4 regions of the Peribacillus phoenicis genome follow, and region 3 is predicted to be linked to each of the others. Evidence: predicted binding sites of a transcription regulator. Region 3 holds the regulator's gene; each other region holds the start of a gene.

Region 1 (3,185 bases), 200 kb from region 3:
ACCGGAAACACGTTCAAGCTCTGTTTGCTGCTTACGAACCGTCTCGTCCACTTTGCTTTCCATCTCTTCAATATGCTGTTGTCTTTGGTTTAGAGAATCTTCTTTTTTCTCCAAAAGGCTTTCACGTTTGTCTAACGTTTCATCCTTGCGGTCCAGATTCTCTTCTCTTTGCAATAACCGATTTTCTTGTTTTTGTAATTCGTTCCTTCTTTCACGGGCTTCCCGATCCGAATCGGCACGAACTTTATGAATTTCATCTTTTGCTTCCAACAAGGCTTCTTTCTTAAGTGCTTCCGCTTCACGTTTTGCATCCTCAAGGATGTGTTCAGCAGAGCCCTTTGCCCCTGCTATTTTACTCTCAAATTTTGATTTGTGAATAAAATAACCAACAACTGCACCGACGATTAGGCCAAGCAAAGTGAAGATGATTGTCATGGGTTCCATCGTTTCACCTCCCCTTGCTATGAACTTTTTACATAAAATGTTGAACTGTCGGCAAGTACATTGCACATAAATTCAATATACAGCACTTAATTTTCAAAATTTTAGTTTGAAAAATTGTAAAATATACATATTAATTGTATAGTTGAGAATTTTTATTGTCAAGCGTTTGTCCCTTATGTATCAATGATTATTCAAGTTTTCTTAATATCAACCATCATTATGTACAGCATTCTTTATGGAAGAAGTCTGTAAATCTGATTTCAATGCCATTTATTCCGCTGAAAATTTCACACTTTTCTCAAAATATATAGAAAAGGCCTAAGCGAACAAGCTTAGGCCTTTTCCAAATACCATTAATCAAGCAATTCAAAATGCTCTTCTGGTTCATTTTCTTCTGGCGGTAATTCATGCTCTCCATCGAGATTATAGTGATCTCTGATTTTCTGAGAAATTTCCTGAGCGATATCCTGATTTTCTTTCAAGAACAGCTTCGCATTTTCGCGGCCTTGTCCGACACGCTCTTCATTGTATGAATACCACGAACCGCTTTTAAGGACGATATCAAGATCTGCACCCATATCGATGATTTCACCTTCCTGGGAAATCCCTTGACCATACATGATGTCAACTTCCGCTTGACGGAATGGTGGAGCAACCTTGTTTTTAACAACTTTGATTTTCGTTTTATTACCGACGATTTCATTACCCTGTTTTAATTGTTCCGCACGACGCACTTCCAGACGAACAGTTGAATAGAACTTCAATGCCCGGCCTCCCGGAGTCGTTTCAGGGTTCCCAAACATAACACCGATTTTTTCACGGACTTGGTTAATGAAAATGGCAATGGTATTTGATTTATTAATGGCACCAGACAGTTTTCTAAGCGCCTGGGACATCATCCGCGCTTGAAGACCCATATGGGAATCTCCCATTTCGCCTTCGATTTCAGCTTTAGGAACAAGTGCTGCCACCGAATCAATGACAATGATATCCACCGCTCCACTTCGAACTAATGCTTCAGCGATCTCCAAGGCCTGTTCACCCGTATCAGGCTGTGAAAGCAGTAAGTCATCGATATTCACACCAAGTTTTTCTGAATATGCTGGATCTAAAGCATGCTCTGCATCAATGAATGCAGCCGTGCCGCCAGTCTTTTGTACTTCTGCAATAGCATGTAATGCAACAGTCGTTTTACCGGAGCTTTCAGGTCCATATATTTCAATGACCCGGCCTCTTGGATATCCGCCCACTCCCAATGCTACGTCCAATGCTAAAGAACCGCTTGAAATCGTTGAAATCCTACGATCAGACTGTTCCCCAAGTTTCATAATAGAACCTTTACCAAATTGTTTTTCAATTTGTTTTAACGCCATATCTAAAGCCGCTTGACGATCACTCACTCAATTTCCTCCTCTATATTCAAATAATCGGCTGTCCGATTAAAGGTGTACTTACGTTAGCAATTATTCGAGATCAAGGTTTGCATCCTGTCTCAAAACCTATCTTTACTATATACTCTTTTTACAATTTTGCCAAGCAAAAAGTCGAACATTCATTCGTTTTTTTCTTTCGGGGTATTCTCTGTAAAAAAACGTTTTATCTTTAAGAAATCTCCATTTCCTTTCACTTGCTCCCTAAAAAAAACATTTTCATTGAATTAACTTTTTTCTTTTTTTCCCTATTTTTCAAGAAACAAACTTCTAAAACCAAATAAAAAGCAGAGCTGTAAAAAGCTCTGCTCAGACTGTAGACAAACCTCGATGAAAATCGTGTTTGTCTATTTTTATGGCTTGTACAAATTTGGACGTTGATTTCCACTTCAGGCACTCGCTTTCCGCGGGCGGTCCGGGAGCCTCCTCGGCGCACTTGCGCCTGTGGGGTCTCCCTTGGACTCGCTATTCCCGCAGGAGTCTCGCACCTTACGTTCCAATCAACTATGTTTTTAGTTAGAACTCCTTTTGCCTACAGTCTTTTTTGTTTTAAAATAGAATTATTAAAACTTGAGGTGATGAGGATGCTTTCGAAACATAATTCTATTCAGCGAGACCAACTTGAAATGATTACTTTAGATTAACTGGTGCCTCCGAATCATTTGGTTCGTAAAATGGAGGCTTCCATTGACTTCACTTTCATTTATGACAGATATGTATTCAGAGGTAGGACGCCCAAGTATTGATCCAGTTATTTTAGTTAAACTGACTTTCATTCAATATACCTTTGGTATTCGTTCCATGCGTAAAACGATTGAAGAAGTTGAAACCAATATGGCTTACCGTTGGTTCTTAGGCTATGGTTTCCATGATAAAGTACCTCATTTCTCTACGTTCGGGAAAAATTATGAGCGACGCTTTAAAGATACAGACCTGTTTGAACAAATTTTCTATCGCATTTTAATGACAGCTGCTAATAAAAAGTTAAAGTGCTGAACACGTTTTCGTGGATTCCACACATGTGAAAGCCAGTGCGAATAAACGGAAATTTGAAAAGAAAATCGTTCGTAAAGAAACACGAGCGTATCAAGGACGTCTTCAAGAAGAAATCAATCAAGATCGTGAAAACCATGGAAAAAAGCCTTTTCCATCAGATAAATTTGATAAAGAAGAGACCAAAGAGATTAAAGAAAGTACAACCGATTCTGAGAGTGGCTACTATGTGAAAGATGAACGAACAAAACAGTTTGCCTATTCATTCCACGCGGCCGCAGACCGCAACGGTTTTGTATTGGAACGATTGTAACACCT
Region 2 (3,185 bases), 1.5 Mb from region 3:
GCTTCGTTTCATAGCCATCCTCCACCACCCAATCCCGAAGCATCTTCACATGCTCCGGCAACATCATCGATGTCCATTTGATACGGCCGCGATCACGTATCATTCTTTTCCCTCCCTTCAAAGCCACCCTTACGCCTTATGCCCACCAAGCAGCTTGCTTCGGTAAACGGCTGTACCCGCTTCTGTATACGAAACGGCACGCAATAACGATTTGGCTCCATATTTATGGCGGATTCGATCAACCGTGTAACTCAATTCCCGCTTCTTCCAGCGCGAAGCATCAAATAAAGTCAGCTGCATTTCGTTGTCATCCACAATATTCGAGAGCCTGACCTCTATGCTCCGAACCGTTTTTTGCTTATAGTTTTCATAAAAAAGCTCCAGGCACACTTTATATAACTCCATCGTAATGTTGGTCGGTTCGCTAATTGAACGCGAACGATGGAAACCTCCGCCGAACTCATCCTTGCTGTAACCAATGCTGAGGCTCACCGTCCTTCCTGCCTTGCGATGGGTGCGTGCCCTTCTTCCAACTTCTTCGCAAATTTCCAGCATGACCTGCTTTACCTCATGCTCCTCCTTATAATCCCGCAGCAGGATTTGACTTTTGCCGAAGCTGACCTGCCCTTCGATGATCGCTGCCCCCATATCAGATAAATCTATTCCCCACGCATGGTGGTAAAGCTGATTGCCCATAATTCCAAACTTTGCTTCAAGTAATTCAAGATCATAATTGGCAAGCTGCCCAACCGTAAATATTCCCATTCCATGAAGGGTTTCTTCTACACGCCTGCCGATCCCCCACATTTCACGAAGCGGTGAAATCGGCCAAAGTTTGCTTGGCACATCCTCATACTTCCATTCTGCAATCCCTTTATGTTTGGCTTCCAAATCAAGGCAAAGTTTTGCCATAAGCATGTTCGGTCCAATTCCAATGGCACAGGGGAGCTGTAATTCCCGTTCGATTTCATCTTTTATCTTTTCAGCTATCATCCGGGCATCTCCCCATAAAGAAGCGGCACCATCGACTTTCACAAAACTTTCGTCCACACTATATACGTGAATCGCTTCTTTGGGCACATAACGGTTGAACAAGCGGGTTATTTCCGTCGAGACCCTTAAATAGGTCGCCATTTTAGGTTCAACGACCACAATCCTTGGATCATTCGGGATCTCAAACATCCGCGAACCTGTCTTGATGCCAAATTCCTTCTTCATCTTTGGAGAAGCCGCAAGCACAATGCTCCCTGTCCTCTTCAAATCACCAACCACCGCCAGATAACAATCAAGCGGGTCCAGACCAAGCATGACCGCTGAACAACTTGCATAAAAACTTTTCATATCGATACACATAATTGATTGTTTCGGCATCGTCCCATAATCCATCGTTTCTTCACCCTAACAAGAATATACGTTCGCTTTTATTATATTCATAACTTTAACCGAATATACGTTCTTATTCAATGGAAGTTTTCATACAAATTTCTACTTTTTATTGTAATTTCCTCGAAAAATATAATAGATACTAAAAATGGGTAAAATGACAAATTTAAACTGCATATCCAAATAGTTTTTTTAAAAAGAATCATTTAGTAGCTTGAATAATTTTTAATGGATCCTTATGCTTAGATTTTTTAATTTTTTCACCCTTATCAACAGACTTTAGTCTATTTAAACTTAAGTCTTATTACTCATTTTTTGTAATGTAAATGTAACCAAAATTATGTCTAATTGTCATAATGGTATTGTAGGATAATATTGTTAACAATACTAGAGAGATAGATAGAGAGGAAATGAAAATTATGAAGAAATGGATCGCTTCAGCTGCTGTTGCATCTGCCATGATGCTAACCCCACTGCAAGCCTTTGCAAATATTGGAGACCAAACCCTCAGACCCGGAATGACACATAGCGATGTCAAACAACTACAACAACTTTTAAAAACCAAAGGTTATTTCACATATTCAGGTTCACTGACTACATATTACGGCACCTATTCTGTATCAGCAGTGAAAAAATTCCAAAAAGCCAAAGGGTTAACTGCCGATGGTATTGCCGGCCGTGGCACATTTAATGCGCTTGGTGTTTATAATGTCAATAATACAAGCTTGATCAGCTATGCAAAAACCTTAATAGGCAAACCCTACAAATGGGGCGGAACAACACCGACTGGATTCGACTGCTCAGGCTTCGTCTATTACGTATTCCAAAAATCACAAGGAATTACCTTACCGCGTACAACATCCTTGCTATATTCCAATACGGGTTTAAAAGTATCTTCACCAGCTAAAGGTGATCTTGTATTCTTTGATACTTCTTCTGGAAGAACAGGAGTATCCCATGTTGGGATCTATATCGGAAATGGTCAATTCATCAGTGCTACGTCTTCTAAAGGAATAACCATCACGGATATGGATAATTCTTATTGGAAACCAAAATATTTAGGTGCGAAAACTTTATAAAATCCCATAAAACAACCGGACAGAATTCATAGTGATTCAGTCCGGTTGTTTTATTTTATATATAATATTTCATCCGTTAAATCCTCTACTGTCACCATGAATGAAGAGTCCAAGTTGGAACGGTTCATCATTTCGATATTATAAACATGCTCTGAGGGTAAATGGACGACTTCGAGAACCATGAATCGCTGACTTTCCGCTTTGCTGACATGATCGAGGGCAGCAGTGACCGCCCTTTGTTCGGCCAAGCTTTTTTCATCCGTCAAAACAAGAATCAGTTCCGCTTCCGCTTTCCCAGGAAATGATTTCTTCACCCCGCCCCGGTGCCATGGTTTCACTTTCATCCCGATTTCCAGGTCGGAATAATCGAGAGCGTTACCATGTTGATCTTGAATGGATGTATCAGTGGTCACCTTATAATACGTCTCTTTAATCAAAATCCTTTTATCGTCAAGATCCGTAATGAAACCTTCTTCCCCCTTATCGATGGCTTCATCCATGTTCCAATCAGGGGATTGACAGCTACCCAGAATAAAGGCAACGAAAATGGATATATAAAGGTTTACAATCCTCTTCATACAAATCCCTCCTACTAGAAATAGACGGATTCCCCATGAAATAGTTACCAATTCATATGAAAACTTCGTTATTTTTCAAAAAAAGGGGAATGTCATCGACATTCCCCTTTAGACCATCTTTCGCCTTGTCCGGCAGCAAAAGTCT
Region 3 (3,185 bases):
CAATAGGAATTTCCATACGGTCCCTTCCAGTGGAATTCCTTTGATTCTGAAGGTTTTTTTGAGGACGGTACCCTTTTTCAACGGCTCTTATCATCCCGCGCTTTATTTTAAGATTATGTAGTTTCCTTTGGTATTCTTCTACAATACCGACTATCTGGATGACCATGGCATCCGAATCCGATAACTCAAGCTCCCCGTCATGTGAGAGCGTATAAATTTTCACATCTTCTTTAAGGATGACATGGAAAAGGGCTATTTTGGCATTCCCTCTTCCCAGCCTTGTTTCATCTTGAATTAATAGTACTTCAGCTTCTTTAGTTTTAAATAGTTCGAGCATGTCAAAAATGCCATCCCGATTCAACTCATAACCACTTGCCTGCTCTTTTATTATGGAAATGACTTCAACATCCATCTTTTCTGCCAATTTGACTAATTCATCTTCCTGCCTTGCCAATGATGTTTCCTGTGACTCTTTTTCTGTGCTTACCCTACAATAGATTACCGCCTTCATAATACCCTACCTTCACTACTTACTGCTCACTGGCCAAATTCTGGACAAGTTCTTCCCCTTTAACCGGTATGACGATGACTTGACCAGGTTTAATTGAATCCGCCCTGACTCCATTATGCTCTTCTATCCAACCAATGAATTCTTTTTTTGTCAAATTTGCTTCTTCATATTCTTCGGCAATTCCCCATAGGGTATCACCCTCACTTACTTCTATAGAAAGGAAATCCTTTTTTGGATCATTGTTCAATGTACAAGAGAATAAAATTGAAAAGATGAATACTGATCCCGCTAATAGAATCGTATAAATATAATTTTTGTATAAATTTTTCATAAATATCCCTCCAAAGCGAATGTTCGTTCGTATGTTATGGTCAAATTATAATACGAACGTTTGTTTCAGTCAACAACAAAATTCGAACTTATGTTTGTATAGAGTTGGGGGTCATGCTATAATGTAGCAAAGAACATTGGGGAAGAGGTGCACAAATGACTAAACTATCAAAACGGCAGCAAGATATTCTTGATTTCATTAAAGAAGAGGTCCGCCAAAAAGGGTATCCACCTTCCGTACGGGAGATTGGCGAAGCAGTGGGACTTGCTTCAAGTTCAACAGTACACGGACATTTATCACGCCTGGAAAGCAAAGGCCTGATTAGACGTGACCCAACCAAGCCAAGGGCCATTGAAATAATGAATTTGGAGGAAGCGAACAATATTCCCAAAGTCAATGTCGTGAACGTGCCGTTACTTGGAAAAGTAACAGCGGGAATGCCGATAACGGCCATTGAAAACATAGAAGAATACTTTCCGCTTCCCGAAAGCATGGTTCCGCATGATGACCATGTATTCATGCTGGAAATCATGGGTGAAAGTATGATCGAAGCAGGAATTCATGATGGGGATTATGTCATCGTGAAACAACAAAGCAATGCCAATAATGGAGATATCGTCGTGGCCATGACGGAAGATGATGAAGCCACTGTAAAACGATTCTTTAAGGAACCGGATTACATAAGGCTTCAGCCTGAGAACTCAAATATGGAACCAATTATTTTACGAGATGTTTCGATACTTGGAAAAGTAATAGGCTTATATAGACAAATACACTAAAAGCGCTAACCGCGCTTTTTTTGTTTGTTTAATCTATGTCCCGAATTCTCTCAATATGCATATGGAAGATTAGATATTGACATATTTTTTAATAGAATCAAGTTTTCATGGAAATTTAAACATCCTTTATTACGAATGGAAGTTATACGCTCGCCTAATATGTACTTTGGTAACAATCTGATTACAATAAAAAAGAGAGCTTTAACTACCGCTCCCAGTTAAAATTCACTTCACTCGTAATCTTTGGTTCACTTTAATGAGGTTAAGATCGACCAAACCGTTCCACTGTTGAATCTGCACTTGTGTAGAACCGTATGCTTTTGCAAGCGCAGAGACGGTATCCCCTTTTTGGACAATATGATAAACCTCTTCAATGCTTGCATCATATTTTGTTAAATCGCTTGTTTCGATAAGGTTCACCAGTTTTTCAATATATTTGGGATCCGAGGCGTACCCCGCATCGAATATTGCTTTGAGTGCTTTTCTATAATCTTTTTCTCCAATGACAGCTGTATAAAGACTTCTATTCCATGAAGTCCCCTTTACATATAAATTGGCGAGATCTCGAAGACTTTCTTCCCAAGATGGGTATTTTCTGAATTTGTTCCATACTTGAACGGGCACACCATTGACATATTCCATTGTTTGAATAATGACTGACTCACCCTTGAAGTCACCTTTTGTACCGAATATATTTTTTCCTTTGCTTGCTAATAAACTTGTCCCATATCCACTCTCCAAACAAGCTTGTGCAATGACAACAGAAGGTAATATTTTAAATTCCTGTTGAATTTTCTGGGCATAGGGAGCAATTTCCTTAATAAATGTTTCCTTGCTCATTAGAACCTCCCACTAATAGGCATTACTTTATTTTTCACTGTTTATCTTCATTCTTATCGTATTCTCCTCTATGAAAAAGGTTACAGCTTGTCCTGCACAAAAAGTTCCGATGTCTGGCTAATTTTTTCATTATAGATTACTTACCTAGAAGTGGATCGCTCCGCGTATTATTTATCCACTTCCCTACCAAACAGGAAAAGCCGTCAATCCATATAATTAAATGGATTGACGGCTTTTTAAGTTGGACACTGAAAACCTTCAAAACTTGTTCATTTCCATTTTCATCAGTCATCGTCATCACTTGGTTTCAGGAATTTTCATGGGCTGGTTTTATGGCTATGCAAACATTGGCAATTATGCTGCACTCAAAACTGGTATTTTGTCTTATAGAGAATCCTATAAAAAGACGGATTAAACCTATACAGGGTATCTCTCGCTGCAATTCAGCAATCTTTTTATTAAACACTAACACCCATGTTAACATCCCATTACACACATCCAAAAAACCCCTTCTCAATTAAGAGAAGGGATCAATTTGTCGGGAAAAGTAAGTTATCCTTTATGTTTTTTACACTCCTGACTAGCCGAGCAGGCTTGGCAGACAGTCGGCGGAAAGGAAGCGGATTTTCTGCAATCGACTGGATCTTTTTTTAAAAGAAAAGACTGTAGGCAAACTTAGAATTTGTCTACAGTCTGATACACTCTCAAAGAAGAGACGGCATTT
Region 4 (3,185 bases), on a different contig from region 3:
CCAAACGCTACGGCATCACGCGTGATGCCTGGACGCGCTAAACGACTTTGATGTCCGGTACTGTGAATAAGTTCGTGAAACAAAGTGCAGTAGTATTCTTCCGGAACCTTAAAATCTTTCATCGGGGGACAATTGATTTTATCCCACGTTGGATAATAGACCGCTTTTCCTGAATGAAAGGTGTAATCGGGTGCATGGAAATACCCTTTAAAAACCTCTTCTGCTTTTTCAATGGGGTCATGTTCAAATGTTTCATGGCTTTTTTTTCTCTTTAATCCGGTACATTGTGTATTAATTTCCCAAACTCTATAATAGAAAGGTTTTCCAAATGTCTTTTTTTCCTTTGTTTCTTTGTCCTCTTTTTCTTTCCAAAGCCAATATACGATCATATGGGAATGTTTCATTTCCTCTTTTTTGATTCGCCCACCGGCTTCTAAAATCTGCTTTTTAGACGCATATTCACCGGGTTCAACGAGAAAATGATTGATTCCTCTATATGGCTTTTGTGTTTTCCAATTGACCGCGTTTGAATTTGACCAGGGCTTACGCCACGGGATGACTCCACTTTCTAATTTTTCAATGATTTTTTCTGTAATGATTTCATAAACGCTTTTAGCCATTTTCTTTTCCTCCTTTGATTTTTTAAGGGGTTTTGTTGTTGGGTTTTATGTTTTTCCCTTTTGGTTTCCGAAGCGATTCAGTTCCCCAAAGGGGGATTATTTTTCCCCTTTTGCAAGTAGAACGAAAAACACGCATAGGCAATCGGTCAAGGGTGCTCTTCGCACAAAAAGTTTTTTGATGTTGCATAGCGTTCGTAGTCAAAAAAGTTTTTTGCCCCTTGATCGATTGACTAGCCTTCTTAGCTTCTAGCCGGAAAGGTTCGGGTGTCCTACCGGCTGGAAGGTTAGAAGGCTTGCGCTGTTTTACGATTCGGAGGGCGAAAGGGAAAAATAATTAATAAAAGTAGCCGGATGGCTACTCTCCTTTGTTCTTTATTCTTTTACTCTCTTGATCTTAAAGGTCTTGATCTTCCGGTTTTCGGCTCGTTCGGTATGGCGGCTTGCCGTAAATGGAACAGGAACCTACGGAATGTAGGTGTAAGCCGTACAGACCGTGGTTATCGGGCCCTTTAATGCCGAAGCGACACGTACAGAATGACAGAAAGACGTTCTTCCTTTCTGATCAGTCTGTAGTGCCGCCGCCTGAAGTATGTTTTGAAAGCTCTTGATCTAAAAGCATGAAAAGCCCTTATTCCTGAAGGAAAAACACAGCCTTAAGGCTTGCTCGTTGGTAAAAACAAAAGGATTGAAAACAGATCTAAAAATGGATTGTTAAACAAAACTCGAATAAACAGAACAAACGTTTGTATAATAAGGATAGCAAATGGTTCGAAAGGGGTAATTTTTTGTATGATTAGAGATCGAGGGAAAAATATCAAATGGCAAGGCTTTTTTATGCCGGAGCATATAAAAATGTTAAAAGATGCTGAGCAGGATTATTATAAAACTCCTAGACCTCAACTAGACGAAACACAAATAGAAGACAAGGCCAAGCTTTTATCGGAAAGCTTTGGCCAACAAAACATTTTTAGAAATCACTACATGGAAAGGTGGATTTTTTAATACAAGAATAGGATTTGTAAATAAAATTGTTCCCCTTAATAAAAAGATTCAGATCCAAGATGAATTAGATTCGTTAATAACGATCAATTTCTTTCAAATCATTAATGTAGTTACCAAATGAAGACCTCTTTCCTGAAGAAAGTAATGCAGGCTCAAGCCTGCAAGTTTTTAATGAATAACCCGAAGGATCTTTTTTACATACTCCAGAAATCATCATAATCCACGTTATAACCTGCTTTTTTTAATGCCTTTATAAGCTTTGAGGCGTTCTTCATAGACGGTTTATTTTCATCTGATTGTGTGATCCTGCTTATACTATTTCGATTTACCCCACTGACTTTACTGATCTCCTGTTGAGTAATCGCATTCTGATCAAGAAACCTCCCGAACTTAGACCTTTTCTTTCCTAACCCAAACATATGATGGATCAGCCTCCCGGTTAATTGTATGTTCACCAGTCTTGACTGATATTTTGGTCTTTATTCACATTTATGTGATTTTTGCAAAAGAAGTGTGAAATATGTACAAGCAGTCTCCATAGGCTTTATCAAGGTACCTAATTTGGTAGTTAGCAACTTCCGGCCAAAGTAATTACCAAAGTATCTATCAAGGTAAGCTTACCAAGGTAATGAACCAATAAAGGTTGATATAACAAGAAAACAAAAAGTGTTTAGAGAGAGCCGTAAGCCGAAAGACGAAGGAAAGGCGACCGATGCCCAATTTGCCCATTCTTTATACATGAAATGATTAAAAAAATAAAAAAAAGAGAGCGTAAAAGACACGTGTTCTTCCGAGGGTCCGAATGGAAATCAGCCCCTTTCAAAATGGTATATAAGTGGGCTATTTATTCTGAACCATCAAAGCTGGAAAGTGAAAATAAGGAGGGTTCGGAATGTTCATCAATTCGCCTTTTGTATCGAGGAAAGTTGAAACCATTGATTTTAAGACATTCATGAAGAAAGAACACAGAAAAAAAGGTTCACTATCGATTAAACCAATACCGGTTTTAGCCTTTATACCCTTGAATCCATCTGCAATGATTGATCCGTTATTTATTGCAATGGCTGCCGGCATTCTCTTGGTCGCTTTAATCGAAAAAGGTCTGGCTGACTCCGATAACGTTGGAATGGCTGCTTTTATCTCTGCTTTTCTACGTATCTCCTTTCCGATTGTCGGACTATCAGCTATTTGGTTTCTTGTAAATCAATTATCATTCTTCTTCAGGTAGGTGAGCATATGAAAATGTGGTTAGCAAAGCAACGTGCCAAGGCTGAACTAATGAAAGTGTTCCGAAATGGTGAAATAAGAATCCAGTATTCATACGGCCAATCCAATAACGGATTTACCTATCCGAAAATCCAAAACGTTTCTTTTAACTACAAGAAAAAAACGCTCACGTATGTTTTTACCCTTCCAACTGGGATGGATCCGAAGGAAATTAAGAAAAAGGAATACTGCTTCAAACAAGCGTTTGGGGAACGAATAGAAATCAAAGGAGACACCAAGAAATTTATTTTAACGGTTTTTACAGCTCCTATCCCAAATCTTATCCGTTACGATGCA

Evidence for each region. Region 3 encodes LexA, which represses DNA repair genes until DNA is damaged. Its sites were predicted from a motif close to CGAACATATGTTCG; they were not measured.
Region 1: a site for LexA is predicted at 1,990-2,003, ahead of recA (recombinase RecA). Genes of this name have one in related genera too.
Region 2: a site for LexA is predicted at 1,444-1,457, ahead of ABC374_RS15665 (Y-family DNA polymerase). Genes of this name have one in related genera too.
Region 4: a site for LexA is predicted at 1,353-1,366, ahead of ABC374_RS28370 (YolD-like family protein). Genes of this name have one in related genera too.

What each region holds. Positions count from the first base shown of each region.
Region 1 is NZ_JBDFMF010000001.1:1,485,025-1,488,209, reverse strand. It holds gene rny (ribonuclease Y) at 1-444, opposite strand, end outside; gene recA (recombinase RecA) at 798-1,844, opposite strand; partial or broken gene ABC374_RS07205 (IS1182 family transposase) at 2,519-3,185, shown strand, end outside.
Region 2 is NZ_JBDFMF010000001.1:3,203,156-3,206,340, forward strand. It holds gene ABC374_RS15660 (YolD-like family protein) at 1-103, opposite strand, end outside; gene ABC374_RS15665 (Y-family DNA polymerase) at 130-1,386, opposite strand; gene ABC374_RS15670 (C40 family peptidase) at 1,803-2,462, shown strand; gene ABC374_RS15675 (DUF3221 domain-containing protein) at 2,513-3,040, opposite strand.
Region 3 is NZ_JBDFMF010000001.1:1,680,367-1,683,551, reverse strand. It holds gene ABC374_RS08150 (YneB family resolvase-like protein) at 1-511, opposite strand, end outside; gene yneA (cell division suppressor protein YneA) at 531-842, opposite strand; gene lexA (transcriptional repressor LexA) at 998-1,621, shown strand; gene ABC374_RS08135 (glucosaminidase domain-containing protein) at 1,847-2,461, opposite strand.
Region 4 is NZ_JBDFMF010000008.1:55,779-58,963, reverse strand. It holds gene ABC374_RS28375 (ArdC family protein) at 1-620, opposite strand, end outside; gene ABC374_RS28370 (YolD-like family protein) at 1,410-1,622, shown strand; gene ABC374_RS28365 (YolD-like family protein) at 1,570-1,743, shown strand; gene ABC374_RS28360 (helix-turn-helix domain-containing protein) at 1,817-2,041, opposite strand; gene ABC374_RS28355 (hypothetical protein) at 2,515-2,850, shown strand; gene ABC374_RS28350 (FtsK/SpoIIIE domain-containing protein) at 2,859-3,185, shown strand, end outside.